Linked DNA regions of Caldisphaera lagunensis DSM 15908. Each later gene encodes a partner of the first gene's protein in a complex. Links are inferred from orthologs where the notes say so. Each region holds a gene or a part of one and is shown in the gene's direction. Other genes may lie near its edges. The genes, in order: tuf and rpl12p.

Evidence for each region.
Region 2: the proteins of tuf (region 1) and rpl12p are in contact, whole or in part, in a crystal structure (PDB 3WY9), measured with the Pyrococcus horikoshii proteins. The link is inferred for Caldisphaera lagunensis DSM 15908 from one-to-one orthologs. Residues at the interface, in WP_010885563.1 of Pyrococcus horikoshii: Lys125, Glu126, Phe129, Arg132, Thr133, Lys165, Leu166, Thr169, Lys324, Gln326, Leu359, Ala360, Ile369, Glu372, Ile384, Ile422, Ser423, Gln425; in WP_010886059.1 of Pyrococcus horikoshii: Glu96, Glu97, Leu100, Leu103, Ser104, Ala105, Leu106, Phe107, Gly108.

Annotation. Positions count from the first base shown.
Region 1 is NC_019791.1:1,472,957-1,476,174, forward strand. What follows is about bases 9-2,892. They hold tuf (translation elongation factor EF-1 subunit alpha), read left to right. Parts: upstream 9-737; coding sequence 738-2,048; downstream 2,049-2,892. Other genes in these bases: CALAG_RS07370 (30S ribosomal protein S7), read left to right, coding at 9-612; rpsJ (30S ribosomal protein S10), read left to right, coding at 2,069-2,380. Also shown: more of CALAG_RS07370, read left to right, coding at 1-8; carA (glutamine-hydrolyzing carbamoyl-phosphate synthase small subunit), read left to right, coding at 2,933-3,218. UniProt on the Methanocaldococcus jannaschii protein: GTP hydrolase that promotes the GTP-dependent binding of aminoacyl-tRNA to the A-site of ribosomes during protein biosynthesis.
Region 2 is NC_019791.1:1,294,982-1,298,298, reverse strand. What follows is about bases 66-3,048. They hold rpl12p (50S ribosomal protein L12), read left to right. Parts: upstream 66-1,382; coding sequence 1,383-1,715; downstream 1,716-3,048. Other genes in these bases: alaS (alanine--tRNA ligase), read left to right, coding at 1,777-3,048; CALAG_RS06360 (CBS domain-containing protein), read right to left, coding at 723-1,124; CALAG_RS06370 (50S ribosomal protein L1), read right to left, coding at 66-400. Also shown: more of CALAG_RS06370, read right to left, coding at 1-65; more of alaS, read left to right, coding at 3,049-3,317. UniProt on the Methanocaldococcus jannaschii protein: Forms part of the ribosomal stalk, playing a central role in the interaction of the ribosome with GTP-bound translation factors.

The DNA of each region.
Region 1 (3,218 bases):
AGCAGTCAAACGCAACTACCAGATATAGATAAAGTTGGTAGCGGTTTAAATGAGATAAAATTATTTGATAAATGGTCATGGGAAGGAATTGAAATCAGAGATCCAAGTTTAAAGAAATACATAAGCCTTAAGCCAACATATTTGCCTCATAGTGGAGGAAGGCATGAACATAAAAGATTTGGAAAGGCAGAGGTTAACGTTGTAGAGAGATTAATTAACAGATTAATGTATCCTGGAAAAAATGGAGGCAAAAAAATGATGGCATATAATATAGTAAGAAATGCATTTGATATAATATATCTAGAGACTAAAGAAAATCCAATACAAGTATTTGTTAGAGCAATAGAAAATTCTGCTCCCAGAGAAGAAACAACAAGGATTATGTATGGAGGTATAGTCTATAGAGTTTCAGTTGATGTTTCTTCGCAACGTAGAGTTGATTTAGCAATTAGATTTATAACAGAAGGAGCAAGGGAGTGTTCTTTTGGTAACATAAAGCCAATAGAGCAGTGTTTAGCTGATGAAATATTGTTAGCATCAAGAAACGATCCACAAAGCTATTCGATTAAGCAAAAAGAAGAAATAGAGAGAATAGCCCTAAGCTCGAGATAATCTTTTTGTTTTTTGCGTATTATTCTATTTTATTAGAAATTTATGAGTTTATTAAGCATAGTATTTTTAAATCCCTGTTTAAGCTTAAAATGAGGGAAAAAGATAAATAAGAGAGGTGTAAATGCATGCCTGAGAAGCCGCACTTAAATTTAGTTGTAATAGGGCACATAGATCATGGTAAGAGCACATTAACTGGACACTTGTTATATAGATTAGGTATTGTAGACGAAAAGAAAATGAGAGAATTAGAAGAACAAGCAAAGAACGCTGGTAAAGAATCATTTAAGTATGCATGGATATTAGACAAAATGAAGGAAGAAAGGGAAAGAGGTATAACAATAGATTTATCATTTATGAAGTTCGAGACAAGGAAATATGTTTTCACTATTATTGATGCCCCAGGTCATAGAGATTTCGTCAAAAACATGATAACAGGTGCTAGCCAAGCAGATGCTGCAATGCTAGTTGTTTCATCAAGAAAAGGTGAATTTGAAGCAGGTATGAGCCCTGAAGGTCAAACGAGAGAACACTTATTGTTGGCAAAGACATTAGGTATTGAGCAAATGATAGTTGCAATAAATAAAATGGATGCACCAGATGTTAATTATGATCAAAAGAGATATGATGAAATTGCAAATACTCTAAGAAAGTTTATGAAAGGTTTAGGTTACAATATAGATTCTATACCATTTGTCCCAGTAAGTGCATGGACTGGAGACAACATAATTGAGAGAAGTCCAAACATGCCTTGGTACAAAGGGCCAATATTAGTAGAATCCTTTGATAATTTACAAGTGCCTCCAAAACCAGTAGATAAACCCTTAAGATTACCTGTTCAAAACGTCTATACAATACCAGGAGCTGGTACAGTCCCAGTAGGAAGGGTTGAAACTGGTGTAATGAAGGTAGGAGACAAAGTAATATTTATGCCAGCAGGTGTAGGGGGAGAAGTCAGAAGTATACAAATGCACTATCAAGATTTACAAAAGGCAGAGCCTGGAGATAACATAGGATTTTCAGTAAGAGGTGTTGAGAAGAACCAAATAAAGAGAGGTGATGTAGTAGGTCCATTTGATGCTCCTCCAACTGTTGCAGATGAATTTGTTGCAAGAGTATTCGTTGTATGGCATCCGAGCGCTATAGCTGTTGGCTATACACCAGTTATTCATATACACACAGCAACAGTTAGTGCTAAGGTAACAGAGATAATATCAAAACTAGATCCAAGAACTGGTAAAGAAGTGGAGAAGAACCCACAGTTCTTAAAAGCTGGAGATGTAGCTATGATAAGGTTCAAACCAATAAAACCAGTTGTAGTTGAAAAATACAGCGACTTCCCACAGCTAGGAAGATTTGCAATGAGAGATATGAATAGAACTGTAGGTATAGGTATAGTTACAGAGATTAAGCCAGCAAAAGTAGAAATTAAGAAGTAAAACATTTATCGGTGGCAAATTTGGCATTTAAGGTTAGGATATGGCTATGGAGCACAAATGTAAAAAGCTTAGAATCAGTAGTAAATCAAATAAGGGAAATAGCCCAAAAAACAGGTGTACCTGTAAGAGGTCCAATACCATTACCAACAAAAAGGTTGGAGATGCCCTTGTTAAGGTTGCCTCATGGAGAAGGTAGCAAACATTGGGAACATTGGGAGATGAGAATACATAAAAGATTAATTGATATAGAAGCAGATGAAAGAGTATTAAGAAGATTAATGAGAATTCAAGTACCACCTGATGTTTACATTGAAATAAAATCTGGAAAATAAATTTATATAGCTAATTTTAAAATATTATGTTTTTAAATCTTGACTATAAATTTAATTATTGAGCCGGGGTGCCCGAGCGGTCTAAGGGGACAGGCTGGAGACCTGTTGTCCCGAAAGGGACACGCGGGTTCAAATCCCGCCCCCGGCGCATGTTTTATTAATTGATAAAAACTTTATACAGCCTATAAAAAATTGAGATAAGTACTTATTTCCATGATAGTCTTTATAAGAGAAAGCCTTACCTATGTTTCTTAATATAGGTTAAATCATTTTGTTAAATACTCAAAATAGAAAACGTTTCTAAATTATTCATTTTTCATTATCTTAATATTTTTATATTAGTAATTGGTAATATCTTATACGAAAATTAATTATACAATGAAAATAAACAAAATTAAAGTAAAGTTTATATATCCTATATTACAAAAGAATTTGTGGGCATTATAAATAACTACAGTATATGCGCGAGAAATAAAGAAATGCAATATGGTTCTTCGTTAAGTCTTTTTTATTTAATAAGTCAAATATTATTTTTAAATTTAGGTGATTATTATGATATGCAAAAGAAATAGAAAGGGTTATCTTTATTTATATGATGGCACAATAATTGAAGGCTGCGGTTTTGGTTCTCAAGGTTATAATTTTGGTGAAGTAGTTTTTACTACATCAATGAATGGATATCCCGAGGCCCTTACAGATCCATCTTATAAAGGGCAAATTTTAATTATAACTCATCCATTGGTAGGCAACTATGGAGTTCCTAAAATGAAAGTTATGGATAATAACATTATAGATAATTTTGAATCAGAAAAAATTCAAGTAGAAGGATTAATTGTAA
Region 2 (3,317 bases), 180 kb from region 1 along the record:
GTACTTTACCTCTTGGACCAAGAGCTGGACCTAAAATACTACCAACCAAACTCATTAAGTCTGACGATACAAGTATCCAATCGCAACTATTACCAATATTTCTTGCAGCTTTTTTATTACCTTTCATAGCGCTTAACTCTTCTCTAGAAATGGTCCTTAGCCCTAGCTTTTTCGCTTCTAGCAACAAATCTCCTGATGCTATTACACATATATTTGGTTCTTTTGACGGGGCGTGAGGCAGGTAAACAACTTCTCTAAACTTTCCTTCATTGCCTTTCAAATTAATATCCTTTAATGCTACTATTAGCTCAACTGTTTGCTTAAACTTCCTTTGCTTTCCAAGCATTTTTGCTTTCTCTACTGCTCCCTTTATTATTTCATTGTCTAAAGGCAATTTCATGCACCCTATTATTTTTTCCCTCTTCTACATCTCTATCATATTTTACTGCATTTTTAAGCACTTTCGTTAGTTTTTAAAGTTAAACTATTTTATTCCTATTTAATATAAGAAAGAAAAACATATAACCCAATTTATCCTAAATTTTAAAGGCGAGGCAAAGGGGTCCTAAAAGCCTTGAGCCTAAAACAAGGCGGGCCATGTGGACCCGTGGCTCAGCCAGGATAGAGCGTCGGCCCTCTAAGCCGAATGTCGGGGGTTCAAATCCCCCCGGGTCCGCCACATAAAAATTATTTAAATTAATGTTTATTCTAAAAATTAATGTTTATTCTAAGGATGTTAATTTATTTAATATACTTGTTAGATCCCTTACAGAAATTATTCCCTTAATTTTTCCTTCGTTATCAACAACAGGTAAATGTCTTACATTTTTTTCATACATAAGTGATATTGCTTTGCTTAATCCTTCTGATTGAGTTATTAAAACTGGGTTTTTGGTCATAACATCTCCAACATGTTTATCTAGAGGAACACCTTCAGCAACAACCCTCGTTAAGTCTCTTTCGGTAAAAATTCCTAAGACCTTATCATCTGGGGATGTAATAACGACACTACCAATTCTATTTTCATACATAATTTTAGCTATCTCAGCTATTGTGACGTTAGGAAAAGTTGTTATCGCTTTTTTCATAAAATCCGATACCTTCATACTTAAAACGCTCGACATTTTTCCACCCGCATTGTTAGTAAAACTCCTGATATAAATGGGTTTCTTGTGGGAAATACAATATAATATTTACTTTGTATTTAAAAGATTAGATGTTTTTAAAGCTATTTCACTTAGTTTTTTATGAGAACATTTCTATTAAAAAGTATTATGCTTAATATTAAACATATAGATTTTAATTTCCTCTTGAAAAAGATAAGCAACGCTTTTATAGGCTGTACTAACACACTTAAAACTGCAAGCTAGAGGTTGATAAAAATGCCCCAAGAAGGAAAAGCATATGTACATGCAGCACTTGCATTGTATTATGCAGGTGCTCAACTAAATGAGGATAACCTTAAAAAGGTAGTTGAGTCACTCGGTCTTCAAGCAGATGATGCAAAAGTAAAAATGTTAGTTGCTAGCCTATCTGAGCTAAAATTAGATGAAGTCTTAAAGAGCGCAGCAGTTGCAGTTTCAGCACCAGTATCTGCTCCAGTTTCAGCACCTGCTGAGGCTGAGAAGAAGGAAGAAAAGAAAGAGGAGAAGAAGGAAGAAGAAAATAAAGAAGTAGATGTAAGCGAAGGACTTAGCGGATTATTTGGAATGTAATCTAAAATATTTTAAAAAACTTTATTATTTCTCAATGCATTTTCATTCAAGGTGTTAATAAGTGGTAAGACTAAACCCAGAAGATTATAGACTTGAATTTTTCAAAGAAAATGGATTTCAAAGGAAAAAATGCAAAATTGGTAAAGAAGATTTTTGGACTTTAAATCAAGAATTCGATACGTGTCAAGATGCGCCAGATACAGAATATTGGTTTGATAAGATAAGCTCAATAAATGGTTTAAGCGTTAGGGAAGCAAGAGAAAAATTTATAAAATTCTTTGAGAAAAATGGCCATACACCAATAAAGCCTAGGCCTGTTGTTGCAAGGTGGAGGGAGGATTTATATTTAACTATAGCAAGTATAGTTGATTTTCAACCCCATGTTACAAGCGGCTTAGTTCCTCCTCCTGCTAATCCTTTGGTTGTAAGCCAACCTAGCATTAGGTTAGAAGATATAGACAATGTGGGATTAACTATTGGAAGGCATTTAACGACTTTTGAAATGGCTGCTCATCATGCATTTAATTATCCTGATAAAAAAATTTATTGGAAAGATGAAACTGTTAGATATGCATATGAATTCTTTACAAAGGAATTAAAGATTCCAGGAGATTTGCTTGTATTTAAAGAATCTTGGTGGGAAGGAGGAGGAAATGCTGGTCCTTGTTTTGAAGTAACCGTTGGAGGCTTAGAATTAGCAACATTGGTATTTATGATGTATAAGGTAGACAACGGCAATTATATAGAATTACCATTAAAAATTGTTGATACAGGTTACGGAGTAGAAAGGATGGCATGGTTTACGCAAAAAACTCCAACAGCATTTAAGGCAATTTTTGGAAATATATTGGATGAATATAGAAAAATCCTAGACGTTAAGGAACCCCCTGAAAAAATACTTTGGGAGGCATTTAGAGCTGCTGGTAGACTAGAGCCAGAAAATCCAGAAAGCGTTAAAGAGTTCTACGAAAGAATATCAAAAAATACTGGATTCACATTTGACGAAGTAAAGAATTATATGGAATTGGACGCCCGTTTATATAGCCTTTTAGATCATTCAAGAACTATTTCTCTTATGCTCGGTGATGGTATTGTGCCAAGCAATACTGGGGAAGGTTACTTAGCTAGGCTCGTTATAAGAAGAGCATTAAAGCAATTGATGTTTATAAAAGAAAACGTAAGCCTTGCAGATCTTGTTGATCTACAGATAAAGCTATGGGGAGTAGATTTTCCACAGCTAATTGATAACAAATCTTATATAATAGATGTAATAATAGACGAGGAGAAGAAGTTTAAAGAAACATTAAACAGAGGGATCAAATTAACATCTAAAAGCTTGAAATCAGGTACAATTAGCTTAGATGATTTAATTAAGTTCTATGATAGCTATGGAATTCCTCCAGAAATAATTGCTAGCGAAGCTAAAAAGAGAAATGTAAATGTTGAAATTCCAATTAATTTCTATTCAATAATTGCATCTAGACATAAAGCCCCATCTACTGTTAGAAAAATAGAAGAAAAAAGTAGGCTTCCAGAAGAAATTGTTTCTTGGGCAAAGACATTTAAACAAACAAACCTTCTATTTCATCAAAATCCATATGC